DNA from 4 places in the Rouxiella sp. T17 genome. Region 1 is predicted to be linked to each of the others. Evidence: predicted binding sites of a transcription regulator. Region 1 holds the regulator's gene; each other region holds the start of a gene.

The links. The regulator Fur, encoded in region 1, represses iron uptake genes when iron is present. The targets are predictions, from matches to a motif close to ATAATAATGAGAACNACTATCAA.
Region 2: a site for Fur is predicted at 1,242-1,264, ahead of sodA (superoxide dismutase [Mn]). Genes of this name have one in related genera too.
Region 3: a site for Fur is predicted at 1,530-1,552, ahead of fhuA (ferrichrome porin FhuA). Genes of this name have one in related genera too.
Region 4: a site for Fur is predicted at 1,010-1,032, ahead of SC206_RS13420 (TonB-dependent receptor domain-containing protein). Genes of this name have one in related genera too.

Annotation. Positions count from the first base shown of each region.
Region 1 covers NZ_JAWUEA010000035.1:316,748-319,902, reverse strand. The annotation lists gene ybfE (LexA regulated protein) at 80-376, shown strand; gene fldA (flavodoxin FldA) at 678-1,205, shown strand; gene fur (ferric iron uptake transcriptional regulator) at 1,485-1,931, shown strand; gene glnS (glutamine--tRNA ligase) at 2,117-3,155, opposite strand, start outside.
Region 2 covers NZ_JAWUEA010000027.1:103,245-106,399, reverse strand. The annotation lists gene SC206_RS08275 (glutathione S-transferase) at 1-49, opposite strand, end outside; gene fdhD (formate dehydrogenase accessory sulfurtransferase FdhD) at 313-1,098, shown strand; gene sodA (superoxide dismutase [Mn]) at 1,345-1,962, shown strand; gene SC206_RS08260 (YibL family ribosome-associated protein) at 2,179-2,541, opposite strand; gene SC206_RS08255 (aminotransferase-like domain-containing protein) at 2,646-3,155, opposite strand, start outside.
Region 3 covers NZ_JAWUEA010000038.1:64,767-67,921, forward strand. The annotation lists gene fhuA (ferrichrome porin FhuA) at 1-1,499, opposite strand, end outside; gene mrcB (bifunctional glycosyl transferase/transpeptidase) at 1,786-3,155, opposite strand, start outside.
Region 4 covers NZ_JAWUEA010000034.1:108,041-111,195, reverse strand. The annotation lists gene gpmA (2,3-diphosphoglycerate-dependent phosphoglycerate mutase) at 1-268, opposite strand, end outside; gene SC206_RS13425 (PsiF family protein) at 452-787, opposite strand; gene SC206_RS13420 (TonB-dependent receptor domain-containing protein) at 1,238-3,155, shown strand, end outside.

The DNA of each region.
Region 1 (3,155 bases):
TAACCCGAAATGTGTAACCATCTCATCTGAAAGGGCTTGCGCCGTTTCCGATGTAACTTCCCTAGTTGTACCGCTACCTATGGCAAAAGAACAACTGGATCGTACGACGCTTGATCTGTTCGCAGACGATCGCCGTCCGGGACGTCCAAAAACAAATCCGCTATCTCGCGATGAACAGCTTCGGATTAACAAGCGTAATCAGCTTCGCCGTGACAAAAACAACGGTTTGCGTCGCGTAGAGCTGAAAATCAATGCCGAAGCTGTCGATGCGCTTAACAAGCTGGCGGAACAGCAAAATATCAGCCGTAGCGAGCTGATTGAACAGATGTTGCTATCTCATCTGAACAATCAGGAAAGCGCGTCTTCGCACGACTGATTCGGGCGGGTAATGCTCGTGATTACCCGCCGTTGCTCTCTTTCTGTTGCTTACCGGTTGGGTTAGTTACCTGAAAGGTAAAGCTGTCCGCCCGAAAAAATCTCGACATTGCCTTTTGACTGCTCTCCTAATTAAAAAACGCGTAACGGAACACACAAAGGCGATAACGCTTTAGCGCGTTGCCCTATAAACTATTGGGCTATGATTTTTAGGTAATAAATTCCAGGCGTCGTTGATTCACGCTGCAAACGAACACATTGACTCACCGAGTCCATTAAAGAACAAGAGGTTAGATAAGCTTATGGCAGTTGTAGGTATCTTCTTTGGTTCCGACACCGGAAACACCGAAAACATCGCAAAAATGATCCAGAAGCAGTTGGGTAAAGATGTGGCTGACATTCAGGACATCGCCAAAAGCAGTAAAGAAGATCTGGAAAAATACGATATTTTGCTGCTCGGCATCCCAACTTGGTACTACGGTGAAGCACAGTGTGACTGGGACGACTTTTTCCCGACGCTGGAAGAGATAGATTTCGAAGGTAAGCTGGTAGCCGTATTCGGCTGTGGCGATCAGGAAGACTACGCGGAATACTTCTGTGACGCGATGGGCACCGTGCGTGACATCATCGAACCTCGCGGCGCGGTGATCGTCGGTCACTGGTCAACCGAAGGTTACGGCTACGAAGCGTCGAAAGGCATGGCGGATGAGACCCATTTCATCGGTTTGGCTATCGACGAAGACCGTCAACCCGAGCTGACCAACGAACGCGTTGACGCCTGGGTTAAGCAAATTTCCGAAGAATTAAGCCTTGCCGAGATTATCGGTTAATCCCACACAAAGGCTAAGGCCCTGAAACGTTGAGGTTATTCGTTAAAGGGCCAAACTATCACTGAAATTAACAATTTAAGAGCTTCAAAATTGTAAATTTCAGCCCGATCAAGGTACACTAACTGTATCTGTTTTATCGTTCTGCCCGCATTGGGTTTAAAACCTTTGGTCTTGCTTTATACCTTCGGGTCTGCTTAAAACCTTTGGATCAGAATGATGGTTATTAACAGCCCACCGTTTTCATTAACGTGATTAGCATAGTGACAGGACTAAATCCGCATGACTGACAACAACACCGCACTGAAGAAAGCCGGCTTAAAAGTCACGCTTCCGCGTCTTAAAATCCTGGAAGTGTTGCAAGCCCCGGCAGGTCACCACGTCAGCGCGGAAGATTTGTACAAAGAACTTATCGACATGGGCGAAGAGATTGGTCTGGCCACGGTTTACCGCGTGCTTAACCAGTTTGACGATGCCGGCATTGTTACCCGCCACAACTTTGAAGGCGGCAAGTCAGTATTTGAACTGACCCAACAGCATCACCATGACCACCTTATCTGCCTCGATTGCGGTCGTGTTATTGAATTCCGCGACGAATATATCGAAGCACGTCAGCGTGAGATTGCCAAACGCCACGGCATTAAATTAACCAACCACAGCCTTTATCTTTACGGTCACTGCGAAGACGGCAACTGTCTGGAAGATGATTCTGTGCACGGCAAAGGCTAATAGCCGGCGCCAGAGCGGTTATGAAGAATAACGGCTTATGAATACAAAATGACCGCTGAAAAGCGGTTTTTTTTTGCCTGCGATCTGTCCTCTCCTTCATAACGGCAAACTTTTGCTTCGCGATAGCCAAAAAAAATGCAGCCCGCAAAGGCTGCATTTTTCATTGGGTAAATCACCAACAGGCATTACACCGCGGGCTTGCTTTCCCAGTTATCACGCAGGCCAACGGTGCGGTTAAACACCAAATGCTCGGCGCTGGAGTAAGTGCTGTCGGCGCAGAAATAACCTTCGCGCTCGAACTGCAGGCTCACACCAATTTCGGCTGAAGCCAGGCTTGGTTCAACGAAGCCTTGGGCAATTACCAGCGACTCTGGGTTGATGGTGGTTAGGAAGTCTTCGGCCTGCGCCGGATTTGCCACGCTGAACAGACGATCGTACAGGCGGAATTCGGCTGGCTTGCCTTCTGTCGCAGAAACCCAGTGGATCACGCCTTTTACCTTGCGGCCATCGGCAGGATCTTTGCTTAGCGTATCAACGTCATAGCTACAGAAGATGGTAGTAACATTGCCTTCTGCGTCTTTTTCGATGCGCTCAGCCTTGATTACGTACGCGTTACGCAGGCGAACTTCTTTGCCCAGCACCAAACGCTTGTACTGCTTGTTGGCTTCTTCGCGGAAATCGGCCTGATCAATAAAGATTTCGGCGGTAAACGGCACGTCGCGCGTCCCCATTTCCGGCTTGCTCGGATGGTTCGGCATCGACACCCACTGCACGGCGTCGCCAGCAAAGTTTTCGATAACGACTTTTACCGGGTTAATCACGGCCATCGCGCGCGGAGCGTTCTCGTTGAGATCGTCACGGATACAAGATTCCAGCGCCGCCATTTCAACGTTGTTATCCTGCTTGGTCACGCCGATACGACGGCAGAACTCGCGGATGGAACCGGCGGTGTAACCACGACGACGCAGGCCTGAAACCGTTGGCATGCGCGGGTCATCCCAGCCTTCAACGATATTCTCGGTCACCAGCAGGTTCAGCTTGCGCTTGGACATGATGGCGTATTCGAGATTCAGACGAGAGAATTCGTACTGACGCGGATGACAAGGAATGGTGATGTTATCCAATACCCAGTCATACAGACGGCGGTTGTCCTGGAACTCCAGCGTACACAGCGAGTGGGTGATCCCTTCCAGCGCATCGGAAATGCAGTGGGTGAAATCGTAC
Region 2 (3,155 bases), on a different contig from region 1:
CCGAAATTTTGCGTACATAAGGACTGGTATAGCTTCCGATTAACTTCATTAAACCCTCCTTATCAAAGTTCGGAGAAAACCGAGAAAAAGCCGTTTACCCTCTATAAACCTAGCAGTCGGCCGATTTTTTACCAGCCTTAGGCACAGAATGCGATTCAAATTCGGCAGGCTTGGGTCTACCCTATTCTTCTCTTTACCGCGACTGAACTTATTGCGGTGAATAAACTTATTGCCATTGAACATTGTTAACGTTAAACGGGATCTGCCTTGACCACGCCTCTTACTCCTCTTTCTGACCCACAGCCAAAGAAAATTGGCCTTGAGCAACGCCCCGTGGTGCAGCGCCGCGATCTGGCCGTCAGTCAGCCTGACTGGGTAGCAGAAGAAGTGCCGGTCGCGTTGGTTTATAACGGAATTTCTCACGTAGTAATGATGGCGTCGCCAAAAGATCTCGACGCTTTCGCGCTAGGTTTTTCGCTTTCTGAAGGCATTATCGAATCGGTTAACGATATTTTTGGTCTGGATGTGACGCCAAACTGTAACGGTATTGAGGTTAATATCGAGCTATCGAGCCGTCGTTTTGCCGGATTAAAAGAGCGCCGCCGTGCAATGGCGGGCCGCACGGGCTGTGGCGTCTGTGGCATTGAGCAATTGGGCGACCTCTTCCGGCCCCTTGCGCCGCTGCCTTTTACGCAGACTTTTTCACTTGCCGGGCTGGATAACGCGCTGCGTCAGCTGACATCGGTGCAGCCGATCGGTCAGGAAACCGGCTGTACGCACGCGGCGGCGTGGATAAATCTGCAGGGCGAGCTGCTGGGCGGCTGCGAAGATGTGGGTCGTCACGTGGCGCTAGACAAAATGCTGGGCGTGAAAGCGCGCGAGCCGAGCTGGCAACACGGCGCGGCGCTGGTATCAAGCCGTGCGAGCTATGAGATGGTGCAGAAAACGGCGATGTGCGGCATTGAAATTCTGTTTGCGGTTTCGGCTGCCACTTCTCTGGCCGTCGATGTCGCGCAGCGCTGCAATCTCACGCTGGTTGGATTCAGTAAACCCGGCCGCGCGACGGTTTATACGCATCCGCAGCGTCTGGTCGATTAATCGGAACATTGAGAAACTCAGCGGCAGGGCGATTCTGAAAATAGGCCAAAAGGCTTTAGACGGATTTTGCCCTTGGATAGTCTTGGTTACTCTAAGCCACTGATTACGCGGCCTTGCAGAATGCCCACACAAAGTGTGGAGCATAGATAATCATTTTCAATATCAATTTATTAACTATAATGATCCGACTGATTACGCGGTGCTCACCCTAATCTGCACCGCCCAACTAAAATGGAGCTGATGAACATGAGTTATTCACTACCATCCCTGCCTTACGCTTACGACGCTCTTGAGCCGCATTTCGATAAAGAAACGATGGAAATCCATCACACTAAACACCACCAGACTTATGTAAACAACGCCAATGCGGCGCTGGAAAGCCTGCCAGAACTGGCTGCGCTGCCTGTTGAAGAGCTGCTGGTAAACTTCGATAAAGTGCCAGCTGACAAGAAAACTGTACTGCGTAACAACGCGGGCGGTCACGCTAACCACAGCTTCTTCTGGAAAGGCCTGAAAAAAGGCACCACCCTGCAGGGCGACCTGAAAGCCGCTATCGAACGTGACTTCGGCAGCGTTGATGCTTTCAAAGAAACCTTCGAAAAAGCTGCTGCAACCCGTTTCGGTTCTGGTTGGGCCTGGCTGGTCAAGAAAGACGGCAAGCTGGCGGTAGTTTCTACTGCTAACCAGGATAGCCCGCTGTTAGGCGAAGCAATTTCTGGCGCATCTGGCACCCCGATCGTGGGTCTGGACGTGTGGGAACATGCTTACTACCTGAAATATCAGAACAAACGCCCTGATTACATCAAAGCCTTCTGGGACGTTGTAAACTGGGACGTCGCGGCAGAAAACTTCGCTAAAGCCTAAGTTTCTGTTAAGACTCATGCTGACGTTTTCAGTAACGTCAGCAGGCTCTCTTTGGCTTAGTCATGCGTTGGCTTAGTCATGCGTTGGCCTAGTAACGCGTTGATTTTTTAATGCATTGCTTTTGTACAACAGCCAAAAATAGCCGAAAAAAAACCGACGGAGCATGCTGCGTCGGTTTTTTTATTTCTATAATTCGCCTCTTTTCAGAAGCGGCTTTTAGAAAGGTTTTTTCGCATAACCCGTCACGGTTTGCAGGTTCATTTCACGGCCCAGAGCAGTCATTGGGTGAACGACGATGATGCCGCGCACGGCCTTCTTCAACGTGCCCATATCCGCCTGCTCTTTCTTGGTGATTTCACGGCTGTATGGCAGCTTGGTCAGCTTTTGCGCTTCAGCACTCAGCTTCACTTCACGCACGCCACGCAGGCGTTCGATTTCGGCCGCCAACTTCTCTTTTTCTTTCATGTGCTGGTCAATCAGCTCGCTCACGCCCTGCTGAATAACGGTCGCATCTTTGTGGTTCAGTGCATCCAGCATGTCGCTCAGGCGCTTAATTTCTGCTTTTTCTTTTTCGATCATTTCGGTAACCCGTATGCCATCAGGCGCCGCGAGATTGCGGGGCAGGACGACGAAGTGTGGAATTCAACCTGTAGTGTAACAGGAATAGTGTAACAGGAAGTCGTCTATTCAGCAGCCTGTGTGACGATTCCCGGCGGTAATCCGCTCATCTCACAGGCCCTGCGCCCCACGCGCGCCAACGCATCGGTGTAGCGCGCATTGAACGGATAGCAGCAGGAAAGCCGCAGCGCATTGCGATAACGGCCGCTCGGCGAGTAGAGCGTGCCGGGCGTCATGCTTATTTTTTCTTTAAGCAACAGTTCGAAAAGTTTAACCGTATCGACGCCCGGCGGAAAATCGACCCAGAATACAAATCCGCCCTGCGGCTGGGTGGCGCGCGTGCCCTGTGGAAAATATCGCATTATTAATGACTTTGCCTCATCGACCTGCGCCGCGTAACGACGTCGTAAAGAACGCAGGTGATGATCGAATCCGCCCGACTCGAGAAATACGGCCAGCGTTTCGGATAAAAGCGAAGATTCGGCCATCGACGACACCGCTTTTAAATGACGCAGCTTTTCGCTAAAACGCCCGCCCGCTATCCAGCCAATTCGAAAATCAGGCGCCAAGGTCTT
Region 3 (3,155 bases), on a different contig from region 1:
CCGCGCCACGTGAAACGATGGTCCTTGATTTCCGCCGTCGTGCCGCTGGTGCGCGTTAGGGTTGAGGTTTTAGCGATGTCATAACGGCCACCGGCGGTCAGGATCCAGTGGTTCCACTCGGCCTGATCCTGCATATACAGGCCCGTTTGCTCCTGACGATTCAACACGTTATACAGGAAACCGCCCTGCATATTGGAGTCGTTGTAGTTCGGATTGGTCAGGCTCAAATTGCTGGCGCTGCCGTAATCCGCATCAATACTGTTGCTCATGCGCATGTAATCGACGCCCATCAGCAAGGTGTGCTCGACGGCGGCGGTAGAGAATTTGGCCTGCGCCTGCGTATCAACGTCAAAGTTATTCAGCTTTTCTGCCGAGACCACCGATGCGCGAGAAATCTGCGCTGGCGCGACATAACCGGTGTCATAAATGCCGGTATATTTGCTGTCGATTTTGGTGTAGCGCAGGTTCTGACGCACGGTCCAGGTGTCATCAAACTGATGGCCAAAGCTGTAGCCGACCATCTTTTGATTGCGTGACAGTTTGCTGTTAGCGTCGCCGTCGTTGAAATCGGTCGAGAGTTTGCGCGCATTGCCGTTGGCATCGTAGTAAGGCACTACGGTGCCCTGACGCGGCATCCAGCCGTAGAATCCAGAATCTGGATCGTCCTGGAAATTGCTCAGGAAGGTGAATTCAGTTTTGTCGTCAGGACGCCAGCTGAAGGAAGGCGCAATGGCGAAACGCTTCTCTTTGGCTAACACCTGCTGGGTATTTTGGTCTTTCGCCAAGCCGGTCAGACGATAGGAGTAAACGCCCGCGTCGTCGATGGCGTCGCTGAAGTCGAAGCCGGTCTGATAAAGGCTGTCGGAGCCCATCGAGAACTGAATTTCATGCAGCGGCTGAGTGGTTGGGCGTTTGCTGACCATGGTGATCACGCCGCCCGGATTGCTCTTGCCGTAAAGCACGGAGGCCGGGCCGCGCAGCAGCTCGACGCGCTCAAGGAAATACGGGTCCATCGAGACTTCAGAATAGTTGTCGCCCTGAAGCTTGATGCCATCCAGATATTGGTTGGTGTTGACGGAGGTAAAACCGCGGATAGCAACGGCATCGTAAGTGCTTGAGCTGCCGCGGCTGGCGAAAACGCCCGGCGCATAGTTTAACGCTTCTTTAACCGTCGTCGGCTGGCGCATGTCCATCTCTTCACGCGTGACCACCGAAATTGACTGCGGCGTCTTGACGATTGGAGTGTCGGTTTTTGTGCCGCTCGCGCTTTGCTTGGCAACGATAGTCGGGGCTGGACCCCACGCGGACTCTGGCGCGACGTTGGATGTGCCATCGCCGACCACGGTGATTGTGTCGTTTTTTGGCGCACTCGTCGGCGTTTCAGCGGCAAGCGATTGAAAAGTAAGGCTAGACATCGCGACGGCGATCGTCAGGGCGAGTTTATTTCGGTTAAAGATCAGGGAGCAGTTTTTCACAGATGCAGCGCGCATTTGAGCCATGTTTTTATCTCTGGAGATATTGGAATAGGAATAGAAACGATAATTATTATTATAACGATCGCACTATATGCTTAAGGCCAAGATATCTGCAAGAGCATTTACTTTTAACGCTTCGCTGAACAATAGCGAACGAGGAGATATTTCCCTGCAAAGCCTGTGGGAAATAGTAGGGGAAGCCAGTCAATACGCGGCTTGCCGAGAGAAACAAAAAAAGCGCGATTTGCATCGCGCTTTATATTTTGTGGCTGATATTGCTCTAGACTTTGCGAAAATAGCGCTGTCGGCGTTATTTACTGCCGAACATGTCTTTTATCCACCCTGCCACACCATTACTGTCTTTCTGCTCATCCTGAGGCTGCTGCTGCTGTTGCTGCTGCGGCTGGCCCTGCGGCTGATTTTGCTGCTGCTGCTGTTGCAACAGCTGTTGTTGCTGTTGCTGCTGCTGATAAGCCGCGGCCTGAGCAGCCTGACACAGGTTGTTGGCGTCATCGGTCCAGACTGGAATGGTGCGCAGTCCGCCGCCGGAGAGCAAGCCACCGCCGGAATTACAGATGAAGTTACCGCCGTCATCTATGTTCATCATGCTGACGTCATCCGGCACCTGAAGATCCAGCGGCATCGGCGTAATGTTGCCGAGGTAGCGGCTGTACAACGCCAGCGCGCCGGTTGAACCCCAAAGCTTGGACGGACCGTTGTTATCGCGGCCAACCCAGGTAATCGCCACCTGATTGCCGTCGATACCCGCGAACCAGCTGTCACGTAGTTCGTTGGAGGTACCGGTTTTCGCCGCCAGATGCAGCTTCGGATATTTCACCGCCAGCGCGCGCGAAGTCCCTTCAGACACTACCTGCTGCATCGCGTACAGCGTCAGGTAAGCGGCTTCGGCAGGAACAACGCGTTCGGCCTGCGGATAGCTCTGATAAAGCACCGTGCCGTCATCGCCAATCACCGAACGCACCGCCGACAGTGGCGCCTTGTTACCGCCGCTGGCGATCGTCTGGTACTCCTGCGCGACTTCCATCGGCGTCAGGGCAATCGCCCCGAGCAGCATCGACGGCGTCTGGTTCAGCGACTCTTTCGGCACGCCAAGGTTAATCAGCGTTTTGGTGATGTCATCCAGACCCACCGCCATGCCGAGGTTAACCGTGGGTACGTTCATTGAACGGGCCAGCGCGTCGACCAGCAGCACTTGTCCACGGAACTGATTATCGTCATTGTGCGGCGACCAGGTCTGGCCGTTAGACAATTTGATTGCCAGCGGCTGGTCAGCCAGCACGGTGTTCAGACGGTATTTATTCGGATCGCTCAGCGCGGTCAGATAGGTCGCAGGTTTTGCCAGAGATCCCACCTGACGACGCGCCTGCATCGCACGGTTGAAGCCCGCAAACTGCGTCTCCGCTCCGCCGACCATGGCGCGAACTTCGCCGGTATAACGGTCGACAATCACCATCGCGGTTTCAATATCTTTAAAGCCGCTGCGCTTGCGAAGCTGTGGAATACCCTCTTCCACCGCTTTTTCAGCGCCGTCCTGCGCGATCGGATCCAGCGTGGTGAAGATCTTCACGCCCGACATCTGGGTGATTTTGTCGCCCAGTTTTTGCTGCAATTCCTGACGCACCATCTGCATAAACGCAGGCTGAGGCGAAATCACGCCGC
Region 4 (3,155 bases), on a different contig from region 1:
GTTCGTTCAGTTTCCAGGATTTTTCAACCGGCAACCAAGGCTGGTCCAGCTCATCCAGAACGCTCCACAGCGTGTGGATAGCACGTTTCAGTACAGAGGTGTAGGCAAAATCGAACTGGAAGCCTTCATCTTTCAGCAGCTGACCAGCCTGCTTCGCTTCAGTACGACCTTTTTCCGAAAGATCAACATCATACCAACCAGTAAAACGGTTTTCTTGGTTCCATTGACTTTCGCCGTGTCTTACAAGAACCAGCTTGAATACAGCCATAGCTAAACTCCTCAATTTACTGAAATTCCAATGACAACTGCGCCCATTATAGGTCGTCACCCCCCGCGACAGCAAACAATAAACGAAACGCGCAGCCGAGTTTTCGGAATGCGCGTTAAGAGGATTTTGCTTATTTGCTACCGTTTCTTTATTTGCTAACGATAGTGCAGCCTAGGTTGCAGATCACGCCGCTTTTTTCAAACACTCGCTCATGAATGTTTTACGTGCGTCACCTTTCAGCTCTTTTTTGGCAGCATCGGCGTTACAGCTCTTCATTTTATTTTGCTGCGTGGAAAGCGCCTTGTCGTTGGTTTGCGTCTCGGCTTTCAGACAGTGACTCATAAACGTTTTGCGTTCGTCACCTTTCAGGCTTTGCGTGGTCGCCTGCTGATTACAATCGGTCATTTTCTGACGCTGGGCCGTTTGCGCCGCCGACGGGGTTTTAGTCGCCTCCGCCGCGAGCGCGTTGCCGCTGATACACAGTGTCGCCAGCAGGGATAACAGAATAGGTAAACGCATAGTTCATTCCTTTTAAACGTCCTGCGCACCAGGACATCCTGTAAGCGTAGATGTCACTCATCCGATTGGCATTAGAAACAGTCGATAGAGCTCACATTTTTCTACATTAAGGGCCGTCTCGCTCTGCTTTACCCACTTTCCTGGCACGTTCTGCGCAAACTTACATAAAAATTACATCGAAACGGGGAACTTAACGCTGCAAATTCGTTGACATGAATGTTTATGATAATTATTATCATTTTCATTACAAATTAAGTCTATAAAAAACCCTGATAAATAACAGGGGCTTGCCGTGCGTATAATTTAGGAATCACGGCCTATTACAAGCAAGAAACATTGTTGAGCAAAATAATAATCCTAAAAACTCTTAAGGCCTTTTTAATGTCTCCACACAAGGGAACGCGTCATCTCAAGACTTTGCTGACTCTCAGCCTCGTCGCCAGCTCTGTCATGAGCGCTATCGCTGCCGAAAATACGCAGTCTGCTGCCACTGCCAAAGCGTCAACCGTTTCAGCTGCCAACAGCGATGACGACGTAATGACCGTGATTTCGCCTACTGTCGAAAGAAAAGCGGGCGCAGAAACCAAAATCACCGCCAAAGATATGCAAAAAGACGGCGGCAATGATTTCGGCACCATCATGCGTTACCAGCCGCTAGTCAGCGCGACGGGATCGGCGGGCGGATCGTCGGTAGGTAAAAGCGGTTATGATCGCAGCGGATATACCGGTTACAACATTCGTGGTCTGGAATCCAACCGCGTCGCCATCGACGTCGACGGCATCGCCCAGCCAAGCGCCACCGGCCGACCTTATGTCGGACGCGCAGGGCAGGACACCTTCGGCATGGGCCGCGACTATATCGATCCTTATATGTATGGCACGGTTGATATTCAGTCAGGCGCGACCAACGTCTCTTACGCCAACACCGCGCTTGGCGGCGCCGTGTCGTTCAAGCCAAAATCGGCTGACGACTATCTCAGCGCCAACAAGCACAGCTATTTTGGTTACCAGAGCGATTACGACTCTTCAAACCGCAGCTGGCACAACGGCATTACCGTGGCCGGTGGCGATCGCGACCTGAGCGGCGTAGTGGTGATCAGCCGGCGTGATGGTCAGGAAACGCGTAACAACAGCGGAACGCGCGATGCGTATCCGGCCAACTGGCATTCCGACGCCGTTATGGCCTCCGGCACGTGGGCCGCGACCGATACCCATACGCTGACCGGCACCGTCGATCTCTATGATAAAACCAATCACACCCATTTTGACTCGTGGAACAGCGCCGGTTCAGCGGTTAATGGCACCAACTATCAGACCAGCGAAACCCGCCGTCTAACCGCCAGCCTGCTGGATCACTGGACGCCAAATTCGCTGCTGGTCGATACCATCGACACCAAGCTGTTCTACCAGAAAACGCAGGCCCACGATAACACCTACGGCCCGAATACGCTGGGTACTGCGCAGGTTCGCACCTTCTCGGATCTGAACACTCACACCTTTGGTTTCGACAATAAAATGGCGAAATCGTGGGGGATTCACGAGTTCCGCTGGGGTCTGAACGGCAATATTTCCGACACCGATCGTCCGTTTAATCAGACGCCGGTGCAGAGCACGTACGCTTACACCATGCCGCCGCAGGCTAACAGCCGGACCTATGTTTTTGGTGCCTTCGCGCAAGACACCATGACGTGGGATCTCGACGGGCATAACTTCTCGATTGTTCCGGGCGTGCGTCTGGCCTATCAGAAAACCGAGCCTAAAGATCTCGGCACGCTGGCTAACGGTTCGCTGTCAGAAGCTGAATTGTCGACGCTGTACGGCACAACCAGCGACACACAAATCTTGCCTTCGCTGGCGTTCCTGTATGACCTGACGCCGAAAGTGACCACTTACCTGCAATACAAACGTGGCGCGCAGTTCCCGGATGCCAGCCAGCTTTACGGCTCGTGGAACCTGAGCTCGAGCTATGCAGGTAGCTCCCAGTACGCGCTGATCGGTAATTCTGATCTTAAAACCGAGACCAGCAACAACTACGAGTGGGGCATTAAAGGTGAAGCGACGCCGGGCGTGACCTTTGATATCAATGCGTTTTACAGCCAATACAAAAACTTTATTGCCTACACGCGTTATACTCGCGCGGGCAGTCCGTCGATTTTTGCCAATATTCCGAGCAATATTTACATTGCTTATGAAGCTGAAAACCGCGACGAAGCTTACATTTACGGCAGCTCCGTCACGGCGCGATTCAACTTCGGTACCTGGTATCAGCAGGTTGATGGCCTGAGCGCGCGCCTCTCCTTCGGCTATGCTAAAGGCGCATCTAAATCGAGCTATTCGGGGGATAAATACGTCGATCTCGACAGCGTCG